Regions from separate parts of the Pseudoalteromonas sp. BSi20439 genome, predicted to be linked through region 1. Evidence: predicted binding sites of a transcription regulator. Region 1 holds the regulator's gene; each other region holds the start of a gene.
The links. Region 1 encodes ArgR, which controls arginine synthesis, uptake and breakdown. Its sites were predicted from a motif close to ANTGAATANNTATTCANT; they were not measured.
Positions count from the first base shown of each region.

Region 2: P20439_RS02425 (arginase family protein) is a predicted target of ArgR. The motif match lies at 3,057-3,074, and genes of this name have one in related genera.
Region 3: P20439_RS08360 (OadG family protein) is a predicted target of ArgR. The motif match lies at 958-975, and genes of this name have one in related genera.
Region 4: gltB (glutamate synthase large subunit) is a predicted target of ArgR. The motif match lies at 1,398-1,415, and genes of this name have one in related genera.

Region 1 is NZ_BADW01000099.1:148,086-152,327, reverse strand. Features, by position in the region: gene ispB (octaprenyl diphosphate synthase) at 1-758, shown strand, start outside; gene mdh (malate dehydrogenase) at 836-1,768, opposite strand; gene argR (transcriptional regulator ArgR) at 1,994-2,461, shown strand; gene P20439_RS09600 (Dyp-type peroxidase) at 2,517-3,416, opposite strand; gene P20439_RS09595 (ABC transporter ATP-binding protein) at 3,456-4,242, opposite strand, start outside.
Region 2 is NZ_BADW01000024.1:23,335-27,576, forward strand. Features, by position in the region: gene ppc (phosphoenolpyruvate carboxylase) at 1-902, shown strand, start outside; gene cdd (cytidine deaminase) at 1,025-1,954, shown strand; gene udp (uridine phosphorylase) at 1,943-2,698, opposite strand; gene P20439_RS02425 (arginase family protein) at 3,111-4,220, shown strand.
Region 3 is NZ_BADW01000092.1:11-4,252, forward strand. Features, by position in the region: gene P20439_RS08350 (hypothetical protein) at 89-280, opposite strand; gene P20439_RS18205 (DUF1328 domain-containing protein) at 330-503, opposite strand; gene P20439_RS08360 (OadG family protein) at 1,020-1,265, shown strand; gene oadA (sodium-extruding oxaloacetate decarboxylase subunit alpha) at 1,278-3,059, shown strand; gene P20439_RS08370 (sodium ion-translocating decarboxylase subunit beta) at 3,074-4,204, shown strand.
Region 4 is NZ_BADW01000033.1:9,469-13,710, forward strand. Features, by position in the region: gene P20439_RS02880 (Grx4 family monothiol glutaredoxin) at 69-407, shown strand; gene gltB (glutamate synthase large subunit) at 1,517-4,242, shown strand, end outside.

The DNA of each region.
Region 1 (4,242 bases):
TTATTGAATTTATTCATACCGCAACGCTTTTACATGACGATGTAGTAGATGAATCTAACTTGCGCCGTGGCACACCCACAGCAAATGCCGAGTTTGGTAATGCCGCCAGTGTTCTCGTGGGAGACTTTATTTATACTCGCTCGTTTCAGCTAATGGTAGGCCTTGGTAAAATGCAGATAATGCAAGTATTAGCCGATGCAACCAATATTATTGCTGAAGGCGAAGTGCTGCAATTAATGAACTGTAATGACCCAGATACTACTGAAGCCAGTTATATGCAGGTTATTTACTCTAAAACCGCCAAGTTATTTGAAGCTGCAACCGGGCTAGCTGCTATTATTACTGAGCAAGATGACAGTGTATTAAACGCACTTAATTTGTATGGTATGCATTTAGGCACTGCTTTTCAGTTAGTGGATGATGTTTTAGATTACAACGCTGATGCCGACCAACTTGGTAAAAACATTGGCGATGATTTAGCTGAAGGTAAGCCGACGTTACCTCTTATATATGCAATGCAACACGGTAGTGAGCATCAAACACAGTTAATAAGAGACGCTATTGAGCACTGTAATGGTATGGAGCATCTAGATGAGATACTCGCTGCACTTAAACATACCAATGCCCTTGAGTTCACTATGCAAAAAGCAGAGCAAGAAGCAGAGAAAGCAATTGCTTGTTTAGATTGCTTAGCTGAATCAAGTTACAAGCAAGCATTAATTAGCTTAGCTAGAATAGCGGTTGATCGCGACCACTAAGTTATACTGTGTAGATAATTCCGAGCAATAAAAAAGCCTGCAAATGCAGGCTTTTTTTATTGGGTTAATTTTGGCTATTACGCCATAAAATCAACACCTTCTTTAATGTCTTTTTTCAGAGTTTCAAGCATGTCATTTTTTGCTTGCTCTTCAAATGCGCTTAGTGTGCCGTAAGAAAGAATTTCTTCTACGCCATTTTTACCTAAACGTACTGGATGTGCGAAGTACTCTGCATCGCCATTTTCAACAGCAACATATGCATAATCTACAACGTCTTCACCTTGTAAGCCTTTAACTAAAGACATACAAAAACGTGCAGCAGCAGCACCCATTGATAATGTTGCAGAACCACCGCCCGCTTTAGCATTAACTACTTCAGTACCCGCGTTTTGGATACGTGGAGTCAGTGCAGCCACTTCTTCATCAGTGAAAGTAACACCTTCAACTTGAGAAAGTAACGGTAGGATAGTTGTGCCTGAGTGGCCACCAATTACTGGAACTTTAACGCTTGCTACGTCAACGCCTTTAAGCTCAGCAATGAACGCTTCAGAACGGATCACATCGAGTGTTGTAATACCGAATACACGTTTAGCATCATAAGTACCTGCTTTTTTAAATACTTCAGCAACAATTGGTACAGTGCCGTTAACTGGGTTAGTAATAATACCCACAAGCGCTTTAGGACAGTTAGCAACAATGCCTTCTGCTAGTGTTTTGATGATACCAGCGTTAACATTAAATAAATCAGCACGATCCATACCTGGCTTACGTGGCATACCCGCTGGGATAAGAACGATATCACAACCTGTTAATGCTTTATCTAAATCGTCAGCACCAAAACCTGCAACTTTAACATCTGTTGGGATGTGAGAAAGGTCAACAGCAACACCAGGAACTACTGGCGCAACATCATATAGTGATAATTCAGAGCCAGCTGGTAAACCTGTTTTTAATAATAAAGACAACGCTTGACCGATACCGCCTGCAGCACCTAATACAGCAACTTTCATTGGAATTCTCCGTGATTTGAGGTAGGAAATATTTGTGGTTCATAAGATAAAGAAATTAACGACTAAAAACAAATTTATCCTGCTTATTTTAGCTATATTTTCGACCATAGTTGTAAACTTTGCTGTTTAAACGCAGCAAAATGGCAACTTAAGCAAACAACTGCTGCATAATTATGCATTTTTGTGTAGAATTTGCGGTATCTATTACATAACTAATTAGACACTATGCAACCACAAGATAAACAAGAAGCATTGGTTAAAGCCTTTAAAGCACTTTTAAAAGAAGAAAACTTTGGCTCACAGGGCGAAATAGTTGATGCGTTAAAAGAACAAGGCTTTGATAATATTAGCCAAAGTAAAGTGTCGCGAATGTTAAGTAAGTTTGGCGCGGTACGCACCCGTAATGCAAAACAAGAAATGGTGTACTGTTTACCCGCCGAAATGGGAGTACCAACCGCTAAGAGCCCGTTGCGCCAACTCGTTATTGATATTATGCATAACGAAATGATGATTATTATTCGCACCAGCCCAGGGGCTGCTCAACTCATTGCGCGTTTACTTGATTCATTAGGCAAAGCAGACGGCGTACTAGGCACTATTGCCGGCGATGATACTATTTTTATCGCACCAGCTAAAATCTCAGAAATAGACCTCACACTAGAGCGTGTGCGTATTTTATTTGATACGGTTTAACCACTAACGCTGTGATTGAAACGGCTATGATCACTACGTAGCCGTTTTACAACTGTTATAACTGCTTTAAAAATCGCACTGAAGGGGCAAAAAATGCAGAGCCCATATCCGCCTGAGTAAAATCAAGCCAGTGGTCATAATCTTCCCCCTGCCCTAGTCGGCTAGTTAGCACTTTTTCGAATGCATCTCCTTTAGCAGAGCACGTGATCACTAACATACCTTGCTCATATACATCGCCATAAGGCATGCTTTGGTTGAGTAACAGTGCCTGACCTTGTTCATCTTTTAATTCACTGCGGGTTGCATGGCTACTTTCAAGTGCGGGGCTGAGCAAGGTATTATCAAGGCGTGTACGACCCATTATTTGCTCTTGTTCATGTAATGACAAATGCTGCCACAAGCTCAAGTCGTGCTTATAGCGCTGCACATGAATGTAACTACCTTGATCTTCAAAACTATCAGGCTTATTAACTAACGCCGTTACACGTTTTTGACGGCCATGGGGAGTATCGCCCGCATAAATAAAGCCATTAAAGTCTCGGCCATCTAAAAAGCGAAAATTACAAATTTGCTCAACTAGCTCAACATCTGGGGTGAATAGCTTGAGTATTTGTAGTGCAAACAAATGGTTTACATCTTCTCTGTCTGAGCGGATTTGCACAAACAAATCACATGGCCTTGCACTCATAACAAAGTCGCTATGGGTAATATTAGGAAAGCTTTGCAGCTCGCTTGGCATGAAGTCAGGTAAAATATGCGGCCAATATTGGGCGCCAATTGCCACCATGCAAGAAAGCATAGATTCAGAGAACTGATCACTAAACTCATCTTCAATATCGCTCACTTGTTTAAGCTTAGCGCGAAGTGATTCGTCGTGACCATCAAGTACATTAAAAAATAAGTGCAAACCGTGTAAGTTTGCTTCAGCACAAATCCCTGATTGCGCTTGCGCCATTGTTATTCCTTACTTTTTAGAGCAAAACACAGTGATTAATTACGATTCAAAAAAATTCACCGTGTGCGGTTTTATTTTTATTATAACCTGTTCATTAATTTCAAATGACTGGCCATACTGAGCTGCAACTTCTATTTCTTGTTCAGCAATAACCACAGTGTATACATAAGCAGAGCCAATAAAGCGACTACTTAGTATAGTTACGCACTCACACTCCAGCTCGTTATCATTATTACTGGCAAGTTCAAGTTGATGTGGGCGCACATAAATAACACCCTTTTTAGCCACTGCGCATTGCTGTGGCAGTATTGATTTAACCACACCAAACTGTGTTTTATATTCAGTGGCTGTTAATACAGTTGCGCTTAAGTATATGCCCTGACCCAGAAATTCTGCAACCTCCTTTGAGCTTGGTTTGGCAAAAAGCTGCTCTGGCGTGCCTTGCTGCGCAATTTTACCTTGATGCATAACCGCAAGCGTATCTGAAAATGCAAACGCCTCTTCTTTTGAGTGAGTAACAAACACTGCCGACACTTGCTGAGCTTTAATAATACGCCTAATATCGGCGATTAATTCAAATCGGACTTGGGTATCAATATTAGAAAACGGCTCATCTAACAAGAGTAAACTGGGTTTATAAGCTAATGCACGCGCAATCGCTACCCGTTGCTGTTGACCACCAGAGAGTTGATGTGGGTACCTATCGGCGCAGCCAACCAAATGCACAAGCTTTAACATTTCATCCACGCGAGCTTGTTTATCCGCTTTGCTCATATCGCTTAGACCAAAGCCAATATTATTCGCTACCGTTAAATGTGGGAATAGT
Region 2 (4,242 bases), on a different contig from region 1:
GTGGTGGTACGGTTGGACGTGGTGGTGCGCCTGCTGCACAAGCATTGCATTCTCAACCGCCGGGGTCGTTAAAAGGCGGGCTTAGGGTAACAGAGCAAGGTGAGATGATCCGCTTTAAATTTGGCCTGCCTAATGTTGCATTACAAAGCTTAAATATTTATGCAGGTGCGGTACTACAAAGTAATTTATTGCCACCACCAGAGCCTAAATCACAGTGGCGCGAAGTAATGGCATTAATTAGCGATGTGTCGTGTGAGCATTACCGTAATGTGGTGCGCCACGATGAAAACTTTGTGCCTTACTTTAGAATGGCGACACCTGAATTAGAACTGTCAAAACTACCGTTAGGCTCAAGGCCTGCAAAACGAAATCCAAATGGAGGGGTTGAGAGCTTACGTGCTATTCCATGGATTTTTGCGTGGAGTCAAAACCGGTTAATGTTACCTGCATGGTTAGGTGCATTAAGTGGACTTAAAGCCGCGCTTGAAAAATATGGGATTGAAACCTTAAGCGAAATGAGTTTGCAATGGCCGTTCTTTAGAGCACGTTTAGAAATGCTAGAAATGGTATTTAGTAAAGCGGATAGCTGGTTGAGTGAGCATTACGATAATGCGCTGGTGGAAGAGATGTATAAGCCTTTAGGTGTTGCCTTGCGAGAGGAACTTGGTGAGGCGATGACGTTAGTGCAATCATTAAGCCCACAAAAAAGCTTATTGGCTGATCAGCCTTGGATCAAAGAGTCTATTGGGCTTAGAAACCCATACACCGACCCGCTTAATGTATTACAAGTTGAGCTATTACGTCGTTCTCGTGGCGATGATAAAGGCAATGAAAATGATATAGACAATGCCTTGATGATCACTATGACCGGTATTGCAGCGGGTATGCGTAATACAGGTTAATCCAAAACTAGATTAGTTTTAGAGGGAACACACGACGTGTTCCCTTTTTTTACGTTGAATAGGCTGGTATTTAGTTTGCCAACCTTTTACACTACTTGGCCATTGAACAAATAAAAACTATTATGGCTTCAGCAACTTTTAAAGTGCAACATAATACAGCACTTAGCAATTCACACATTTCTCTAAACGTAGCGCAAACGCAAGCTCTACGCAGTCAATTAAAAACTCAACGCGGTATTTTATATTCAAGCGATATTAAAGCGCTTTGCACCGAGCTTAATGTTAGCGACGATGCATTATTACAAGGCTTAGTGCCTATGGCTTCAGAGTTTTCCGTTGCACCTATTTCCAAATTTCATGTCGGCGCAATTGTAAAAGGGCTTGATTCACAAGGAAACACCACTTTTTACTTTGGCGCTAACGCTGAGTTTGACCATCAAGCACTTAGTTTAGTGGTGCACGGTGAGCAATCTGCAATTAATAATGCCTGGTTAAATGGCGGTAAAAAAATTCTTAAAATAGCGATTAGTGATGTCCCATGTGGGTACTGTCGTCAATTTATGAATGAACTCGCTGATGCGAAAGAGCTTGATATTTTACTGCCAGCACAAAACTTTAAATTGGCAGAGTTATTACCTCATTCATTTGGACCAACCGATTTAGGCAATGAGCACAGCTTATTTAACCCAGCAGAGCAAACTAATTGCTTTGAAAACAAACAACTTGATGAAAAGCTGATGAGCTATGCTTTAGCGGCTTATGTGCCATACAGCCAAAATTACAGTGCAGTAAAAATAAGTACGTTTGAAAACGGTGATTTTTATGGCAGCTATGCAGAAAATGCAGCGTACAGCCCGAGTTTATCGCCATTACAAAGTGCTGTGAGTCAGTTGTTTTTAGCAGGACTGAGCTTTGATAAGCAAACAGTTAAATCAGTTACGTTATTAGAAACGGCTGGTCATGAAAACCAATCAGGGGTGGCAAAAGCCGTGTTAGCAAGCTTTACTGGCTTGCCAACACTTGAGGTTATTAGCGTAACATTAGCCAAGTAACACTTTAGCGGCTTCAAGTACCACGGCAACCGATTTTTTCTCAATCTCGCCGTGGTCTACGTTAGGAATTTCTTGACGTGTTCTATTTACTAATACACCTGCAACACAGGCTGCTTGTAGGCCAAGAGCGGCACACATAGTAAATAAAGTAGCCGATTCCATTTCGTAGTTCATCACGCCTAGTTTTTGCCATTCTTCACAGCTACCCTGTAATGACTTAGGAACATAACCAGAATGCGTATCGTAACGCTCTTGTCCTGGGTAGAAGGTATCGCTTGAAGCGGTGATACCGATATGAAAATCGATGTTTAGGTTTTCACAGGCTTTTACCATCGCTTGAGTGGCAAAAAAATCAGAAACAGCTGGGTAGCACAGCGGTGCAAAATGCTGACTCGCGCCATCTAAACGAACTGAGGCTTGGCTAATTAAAATATCGCCTTCGTTAATGTGCGGCTGAATCGCGCCTGTTGTGCCAATGCGAAGAAAGCTACGTACGCCAAGTTGAGCCAGTTCTTCAACCGCAATTGACGTTGAAGGGCCGCCGATACCGGTTGAACATACAACCACTGAGTGGCCGTTTAATTGGCCTAAATAAATGTGAAACTCACGCGTTTGAGCAAGGCAGGTTGGATTATCTAAGAACTGTGAAATGCGTGCTGCACGATCTGGATCCCCTGGAACAATAGCCAGTTTCGCACCTTTTAAATCATCAATACACAGTCCTAAGTGAAATACCTTTTCCATAACTAAGCCTTTTTAATAAGAGTTGTTGTCAATTTAACATGATTACGAGAAACCTAAATGAAGTACAGGACGGATGTCCGTATTGATTTATTCATCAACTCTGAATATTCAATCAATAGCTAAAATCACTAACAAAATGAGCCAGTTGACTTGTTTGCTCAGACACTATATTCATACCTCAGAGCAAACCAGTAGCTAGCTAAAAGAGTTGTTAGCTAAATTTTAAATTGTTTATATTCATAAGGTTAGTTAGTAGGTTTTGTATTGTTTTGCCGCTGACCTAACCTCGCAAAACACAACGTTCAGTGATTTTTATAACCACAGACAATTAATTTTTAATTTATTCAGCGTTCGTCGTTTTGCATAACTACTCAATAATAGACAAGATATTCAGATTGAAAAAGGGTTTACAATGAGCACACAATTTCAAGCATTTAAAAATAAAGTTGAACACTGTTTATGTGCACCTGGCGACGGTGTATTCACGGTTAATACGGCAAAAGAACGCAAAGCAGCACTCAGAAATAAATTATATGGTCAAACTGAAAATGTCGATGCTTTATGGCGTGACTCGCTAAATGAATTACCTAACTCACCCCACAAAGCGGTTATGCTGGGGATTAGCTCTGATTGTGGTGGTGGTATTTTACGCGGTGCAAACTGGGGGCCTTTATTTTTACGTTCAGCTTTAATTGACCAGCAAACACAGTGTCGTTCATTTGACTTAGGTGATGTGCGCGTAATACCGCATTTATTACACGATAAATACTTAAACGAGGCAACAATTACCAATTGCCAAAAAGCGCTTTATGGCAATGACAATAACGATCATTTCGTAAGTCCACTGTCTATTACCGAAGATGTATGTGACAGCTTTTATGCAACATTCCAAGATAAAGGCATTTTTGGCATTGGTGGCGATCATTCTATTAGTTACCCGCTGACAAAAGCGTACTTAAAAGCAAAGCGTAGCCAAGGTAAGCGTACGGCTATTATTCATTTTGACGCCCACACCGATTTATTGGTTGAGCGTTTAGGCATCGATTTATGTTTTGGCTCTTGGTGTACCCATATTTTAGAATTTTTACCCGCGCCACATCATTTAATTCAATTTGGTATTCGCTCAAGTGGTAAGCCTAAATCACATTGGGAAAGTACCTTTGGCGTTAAACAGCACTGGGCAGCTGAAATTATTGAGCGTGGCGCAGCCGCTGTTGCTGCCGATACAATCGCGCAATTAAAGGCCGACAAGGTTGATGAAGTGTATGTAAGCTTTGATATTGACGCACTAGATGCGCAATTTGCCTCTGCGACAGGTACGCCTGAAGAAAATGGATTAACACCACAGCATGCGCTTGATATTTTGTCAGCTATTGCTGATGAGTTTCCAATAACCGGTGCAGATATGATGGAAATCGCACCGTTTACCGACAGCTCATTAGTGGGGCAATCAAGCTCAGAGACGACGCTTAGAGAAGGCGCTAAAATTTCAGCATTCTTAATTGCAGCAATGAATCGTTAATCCCACAGGCCCAAAATTGGCT
Region 3 (4,242 bases), on a different contig from region 1:
AGCTTAAAAGGGGAAATGACTAAAAACTATTTATATTTTAGGCATAAAAAAACGACCCGTAGGTCGTTTTTTAGCTAAATAAATAACATTAGCAATTTGTTTCTTCGGCATTAACGCCTTCTTTTACTTCTTCACAGGTGTCTTCTACTTTGTTTTGCACATCTGTTACTGCTTCGTCAATGCGTTCACCCGCTTCTTCTGCATGATTGTCTTCACAACCCATAATAAATGCACTTGCGAATAGACCAATAGCAGCTGCTTTAAGTGTTGATGATTTCATAATGTAATTCCTTGTATATATAAGTTTAAAAGAGAGTGTAGTGTTTTATCTACCTGGGGCTTTTACCACGTAAGGCGCCAGAGACTAGTGAAATAACCAATAAAACTAAAAAGATAAAAAATATGATCTTAGCAATTCCAGCTGCGGCTCCTGCAATACCGCCAAATCCTAAAACGGCTGCAATTAGTGCGATCACCAAAAATGTAATTGTCCAGCGTAACATTGTCATCTCCTTGATTTATCTAAGTGTTAGTTTTATATAAGCGAGTAATGTGCCAGTGTTTTATTTTGTTTTAAATCAATGGTTTGTTTTGTTTTTACGTGGTTGGCTTTATATTGAGTTGGTAATTTTTACGATTTTATCGGTAACTTATTCACAGTTGTATACGGTGAGATAATAAGTAGTTAGTGCAGCTCTTTTTTTGGTAAGACCAATTAACATTTGTTTTAAGGGTTTTAAATGGGTTGGCATGATGGGTTTGCTTTTTATGTGTTTTTACAAAGTATTAGGGGTTTTATATATTCTTTGTTTATAACGAACATTTTTATCATCTATATATATAGGTCAAATAAGCTATTTTAGGTGGTGTTAACCTTATTGGTGATATGTTACTTTTAGATTAATTGGTTTTACCAATTTACAACATGTAGACAAAAGAATAGTTTTTGTTACTATTGGTGAATAATTATTTAAATAAACTGACTTTTTATGTGGTTCGGTTTGAACAGGGGGAGAATTATGGATATAGGGGCTTTGCTCACAACTGCGGGCAATTTAATGCTAACAGGTATGGTGGGCGTGTTTGTATTTCTTTCTTTATTGATTGGTGCAGTGACACTCATGTCTAAGCTGGCTAGCAAGTTTTCTCAGCCAGAACTCGCAACATCACATAGAACACCATCTTTTAAATCGCAAGGTGTGCCAAATGAGCACATCGCTGCAATTAGTGCTGCCATTGCTCAGTACAAAACAAATAATAATTAGAGGAGCATACCAATGGCTAAATTAAAAATAACAGAACTTGTACTTCGTGACGCACATCAGTCGCTTTTAGCTACCCGCATGCGATTAGACGACATGTTACCTATTGCAAAAAAAATTGATGACGCAGGTTATTGGTCTATTGAATCTTGGGGTGGGGCTACCTTTGACTCATGTATTCGTTATTTAGGTGAAGATCCGTGGGAGCGTATCCGTGCGCTCAAAAAAGCAATGCCAAATACGCCACAGCAAATGCTACTTCGCGGGCAAAACCTATTAGGGTATCGCCATTATGCAGATGATGTGGTTGAGAAGTTTGTCGAGCGTGCGCACAAAAATGGCGTAGATGTATTTCGTATTTTTGATGCCATGAATGATGTGCGTAACTTAGAAACCGCTATTAAAGCGGCGGTTAAAGTAGGGGCGCATGCGCAAGGTACTATTTCGTACACAGTAAGCCCAGTACATACATTAGATATGTGGTTAACGCTTGCAAAGCAGCTAGAAGAATTAGGTTGTCATTCAATTTGTATTAAAGATATGGCGGGTCTGCTTAAGCCATATGATGCAGAAGAACTCATTAAAGCGTTAAAAGAAACGGTTTCAATACCTATTGCTATGCAATGTCATGCAACAACAGGGTTGAGTACAGCTACTTATCAAAAAGCCATTGATGCTGGCATTGATATGCTCGACACCGCTGTATCATCTATGAGTATGACCTATGGTCATTCAGCAACCGAAACAATTGCTGCAATCGTGGAGGGAACAGAGCGTGATACTGGGCTTGATTTAAACCATCTAGAAGAAATTGCCGCTTACTTTAGAGACGTACGTAAAAAGTACGCTGCGTTTGAAGGCAGTTTAAAAGGTGTTGATGGCCGCATTTTATTAGCACAAGTGCCAGGTGGCATGCTAACCAACATGGAAAATCAGCTTAAAGAACAAGGCGCTGCTGATAAACTAAATGAAGTACTACTTGAAATTCCTCGAGTACGTGAAGATTTAGGTTTTATTCCACTGGTAACACCTACTTCACAAATTGTTGGCACTCAAGCGGTATTAAATGTGCTCACTGGTGAGCGTTATAAAACTATCACCAAAGAAACTGCTGGCGTATTAAAAGGTGAGTATGGTTCAACACCTGCACCAATGAATAAAGAGCTTCAAGAGCGCGTACTTGATGGCAGTGAGGCAATTACCTGTCGCCCAGCCGATATTATTAAACCTGAACTTGAAACGCTCGAAGCTGAGTTAAGCAAGCTTGCGCAGGAACAAGGGCTAACTTTAGCTGATGAGCAAATTGATGATGTGCTTACCTATGCGTTATTCCCGCAGATTGGGTTGAAGTTTATTAAAAACCGTAATAATCCTGATGCATTTGAGCCTGTTCCTAGTACTGATGATAGCGCCAATAAAGCACCTGAAAAATCAGCGGCAAACAATAAAGGCGTTAAGGCAGAGCAGTACAGCGTTAAAGTAGACGGTAAAGTATACGATGTCGTAGTTGCTCAAGGTGGTGAGCTTAAAGAGGTTACGTTAAAAGACTCTGAGCATATTCCACAGTCTGCATCGGTTGCCTCGGGTGAAACATTGAATGCCCCACTGGCTGGTAATATTTTTAAAATTAAAGTAAAGCCAGGTCAGGTAGTCAATGAAGGTGATGTGGTGATTATTATGGAAGCCATGAAAATGGAAACCGAAGTACGCGCCATGCATACCGGTACAATTGCTGAGTTGCTTGTTTCTGAAGGTGATTCAGTATCAACCGGTGATGCAATGATAGCACTAGCTTAAGGAGTAAATAGAGGATGGATGGTATTTTAAACCTCTGGCATGCCACAGGCATTGCTAACTTTACATTTCCTGGGCTGATCATGATTGCCGTTGGCTGTTTGCTGTTATTTTTAGCAATTGCCAAAAGCTTTGAGCCGTTATTGCTACTGCCCATTGGCTTTGGAGCCATTTTAACTAATATTCCGGTGGCTGGTTTATCAGATCCTGGTGGCTTACTTTATTATGTTTATTATGTAGGTATTGATACCGGTATTTTTCCGCTATTAATATTTATGGGAGTGGGTGCGCTTACTGATTTTAGTGCCCTAATTGCCAACCCGCGTATGTTGCTACTAGGTGCTGCGGCGCAGTTTGGTATTTTTGCGACGTTATTTGGCGCTATTTTACTTAACTTTATTCCTGGGTTTGAATTTAGCTTACAAGATGCTTCAGCAATCGCAATTATTGGTGGTGCAGATGGGCCAACTGCTATCTTTTTAGCGTCAAAATTGGCACCTGACTTATTAGGGGCTATAGCCGTAGCTGCCTACTCATACATGGCGTTGGTGCCTATTATTCAGCCTCCAATTATGCGTGCGTTTACCACGCCTGAAGAACGTAAAATTCAAATGCCAGAGCTGCGTAAAGTATCTAAAAAGGAAAAAATTATTTTCCCGCTGATGGTGCTTACTTTAACTGCCATATTCTTACCTGCGGCAATTCCGCTGGTTGGTATGTTCTGTTTAGGTAACTTAATGCGCGAGTCGGGTGTAGTTGATAGGCTCAGCAACAGTGCGCAAAACGAAATCATTAATATCACCACTATATTTTTAGGACTTGCGGTAGGCTCTAAGCTTGCTGCAGAGCAGTTCTTAACAGTGGAAACTATTGGTATTTTAGTACTGGGTGCACTAGCGTTTGCTATTGGTACAGCCTCAGGTGTATTTATGGCAAAAGGCTTAAATAAAATATCAAAAACTCCTATAAATCCATTAATTGGTGCTGCAGGTGTATCCGCTGTGCCAATGGCTGCAAGGGTAGTTAACAAAGTTGGGCTTGAAAATAACCCACATAACTTCTTATTAATGCATGCAATGGGGCCTAATGTTGCAGGGGTATTAGGTAGTGCCGTTGCAGCAGGTATTTTACTCGCTCTTGTGGGTTAAATATAATTTAGACTCAACCTATTAGCGCAGTTTACTGC
Region 4 (4,242 bases), on a different contig from region 1:
ATATCTGAGGCCACAGTGAAACTTTTTCAAGGCCTAATGTGTTCGCTATCGTCATTTTGAGGTTGTAAATGGAAACCATCGATAAAATTAAACAGCAAATTGCTGAAAACCCAATCATCTTATACATGAAAGGATCACCAAAACTGCCTAATTGTGGTTTTTCTTCACAAGCATCACAAGCGTTAATGTCGTGTGGTGAACCGTTTGCTTATGTAGATATTTTACTTAATCCAGACATTCGTGCGGAGCTTCCTGCTTACGCTAACTGGCCTACTTTCCCACAACTTTGGGTTGAAGGTGAGTTAATTGGTGGCTGTGACATTATCATTGAGATGTTTCAACGTGGTGAATTACAACCGTTGATCACTGAAACAGCTGCAAAGCATAAACCTGCAGACGCTGAATAAGCGTTTAGGTTAAAAAAAGCTGCAATTTGCAGCTTTTTTTGTATTTAAGCTTCTAATTTTTGAATGCATAAACTCATTCTCTAAAGCCCTAAATAAACTCTCTTTAAAGATAAACCGGAGTTTAATCTAGTGAGCTGCTCGAATAATATTTTATAAAAACGTCTCATCATCAGCAATATCAAAGGTAAACTGCTAGTTAGCAAGAGTCCTAATTTGTATGCTTACTTTATCAATTAACACAATTAACACCTCCACTTTGATTTTAATTACAAGCCATTCGTATAAAGCATTTAAGTCGATAAAAATAACAAGCAGGGTTCAGCTTTTATTACAAAGGTTAGTTTTTATAACTTGAGTATTTTATGTTGGCTGTCTTTTATTACCTGGCAGCTTTAACGCTAATGCTTATTAAAATAACAAATCACACCGTTGGCAAAGCAAATACTGATCAGTGAAATTAAAAATAAGCCAATAGTAAACATTCGAACATCCTCAAAATTTATATAGTTATGCTGTAATCGAATAGCATGCCATTTTTTATCTTATTGAATTTATTCGGTTTTTAATTTTATCCTTTTTGTTTTACATGTCCGCGGACATAAAAAGTGTCCGCTGCGGGCACTTTTTTGATTTGTCTATGGGATGAGGTTACCTCAACGTAAAGCAAAGCAAGTTGTTAATTAATGCATAACATGAGGGGAGCGTTTAAATCTATTGAATAAACTATGCGCTAATAGAAGCCGCTGTAATTAAATGTCGTGTTCAGATGAATTACTAATACAGCACAAAAGAGGAAATAGCACCTAATGAATAGTTATTCATTTTTGGCTCACCTTACGTTTACGTAAACTGCTAGTCGTGCATGCTTTTTGTTTACAAGTTTTTAAAAATAACACCGGTGTCAATCTATTTTTCGATTCGATATCTATGCAAATGTTAATGGTTGGCATTATTTTATGATTTTTAATTAAGTTGAAATATATTCAATATAATGAATATGTATTCATAAAAATATTGACTCAAGGGTGGAATAACGCTAATTTTGTTCGTCTGTTAGCAAATCGTCGAGCCGTTCATCAACGTTAACAGCGCAGCAAGGGGAGGGGTCCATGTTATATGACTCAAAACTAGAAAAAGATAATTGTGGCTTTGGCTTAATAGCCCAAGTTAATAACCAAGCGAGTCACCGACTCATTCGTACGGCGATCACCGGTTTAGATCGCATGCAGCACCGCGGTGGTATTTCTGCTGATGGTAAAACGGGTGATGGTTGTGGCTTGTTATTACAAAAACCAGACAGCTTCTTTCGGGCTATTGCTGCCGAGAATAATTGGCATTTAGGTAAAAATTACGCCGTTGGGATGATTTTCCTCAATGCTGATCCGGTACTAGCACAAGCAGCCAAAGATGTTTTAAGCGAAGAACTAGAAAAAGAAACGCTAAATATTTTGGGCTGGCGTGTGGTTCCAACTGATCCATCAATGTTAGGACCTATTGCTCTAAAACAATTGCCAGGTTTTGAACAAATTTTTATTAGTGCGCCAGAAGGTTGGCGTTCTAAAGATTTAGAACGCCGCTTGTATGTTGCACGTCGTCGTGCAGAAAAGCGCCTAATGGACGATGAATCATTTTATATTGCGAGTTTATCTGGGCTAGTCACAATATATAAAGGCTTAATGATGCCTGCTGACTTGCCTAATTTTTACCTTGATCTTGCGGATATTCGCATGACCAGTGCTATTTGTGTTTTTCATCAACGCTTCTCTACAAACACACAGCCTCGCTGGCCTTTAGCGCAACCATTTCGTTATTTAGCGCACAATGGTGAAATTAATACTATTGAAGGTAATCGCCAATGGGCACGTGCCCGTTCTTATAAATTTGCTTCGCCACTTATTCCTGATTTACAAAGCGCAGCGCCGTTTGTTAATGAGACAGGGTCTGACTCATCTAGCCTCGATAATATGCTGGAGCTATTTTTAGCTGGTGGTATGGATTTATTCCGTGCGATGCGCATGCTAGTGCCGCCAGCATGGCAAAAAAATCGAGCTATGGATGACGACTTACGTGCGTTCTATGATTTTAATTCTATGCATATGGAACCGTGGGATGGCCCTGCAGGCATTGTTATGTCTGATGGGCGCTTTGCAGCCTGTAACCTAGACCGAAATGGTTTACGTCCAGCGCGTTATATTATTACTCAAGATGGTTTTATTACTTTAGCTTCTGAGGTGGGAATTTGGGATTACACCGCTGACGAGGTGGTAGAAAAAGGACGTGTTGGCCCAGGCGAGCTACTGGTTATTGATACCAAACTCGGAAAAATTTGGCATTCAGATGAAATTGACCAAGACTTAAAATCACGCCACCCTTATAAATCGTGGTTAGAAGAAAACGTTAAACGCTTAACACCTTTTGAAGCACTGACTGAGCAAGATGCAGGTAATCGCTCATTCGATGATGCAACTCTAGTCAAATACCAAAAGATGTTTGGCTATACTAATGAAGAGCTAGACAGCGTCATTCGTGTCATGGGTGAAAATGGGCAAGAAGCCACTGGCTCAATGGGTGACGATACGCCGTTTGCCGTCCTAAGCGAAGGGCACCGTTCACTTTATGATTATTTCCGTCAAAAGTTTGCTCAGGTTACTAATCCGCCAATTGATCCGTTACGTGAAAACCATGTAATGTCGTTGGCAACGTGTATTGGTAGTGAGCAAAACGTATTTAATGAAACAACAGGGCACGCTAAACGCCTGCAATTTGATACGCCTATTTTAATGTACGCTGATATGCAGCAGCTACTTAACGCCGATGAAGCGCACTACAGCTATTGTAAGATTGATATTACTTACACCGTAGAAGAAGGCCTTGAGAATGCGGTTAAGCGCATCTGTGATGAAGCACAAGCAAAAGCCGCATCTGGCTGCATTATGCTGGTATTAACGGATCGTAACTTTGATGACAATCAATTACCTATTCCTGCAGCTATGGCGGTGGGTGCGGTACAAAAACGCTTGGTAGATAATAACTTACGCTGTGAGTCTAACATCATTATTGAAACCGGCAGCGTTCGTGACGCGCATCAATTTGCGGTTCTACTTGGCTTTGGTGCAACCGCAATCTACCCGTATTTAGCGTATGAGTCACTTGTGGCCATGAGCGATAGTAAGGTAATTAATAAGTCATACTGCGAAGTGACACTGGCTTATCGTCAAGCAATTAATAAAGGCTTGTACAAAATCATGTCGAAAATGGGTATTAGCACCGTGGCTTCATATCGTTGTTCGATGTTGTTTGAAGCGGTTGGCTTATCGGACGCGATTGTTGAGATGTGTTTTAAGGGCGTTGCAAGTCGCATAAAAGGGGCGTGTTTTAGCGACTTCGATGACGATCAGCAAAGCTTGCATAAACTGGCGCTTAGTAAACGTAAATTATTAAGCCATGGCGGTTTATTTAAATACGTTCACGGCGGCGAGTATCATGCTTACAACCCTGATGTGATTCAAACGTTACAAAAAGCAGTACGTAGCGGCGAGTATAGTGATTACAGCGAATACGCAAAGCTAGTTAATCACCGTCCAGTCGCGACTTTGCGCGATATGTTGGCTTTAAAACTGCCAGAAAAGGGTATAAGCATTGATGAGGTAGAGCCTGCCGCTGAGCTTTATAAACGTTTTGATTCTGCAGCGATGAGTATTGGTGCATTATCACCAGAGGCGCATGAAGCACTAGCCATTGCTATGAACCGTTTAGGTGGTTGCTCAAATTCTGGCGAAGGTGGCGAAGATAAACTTCGTTACGGTACAGAAAAAAATTCACGGATTAAACAAGT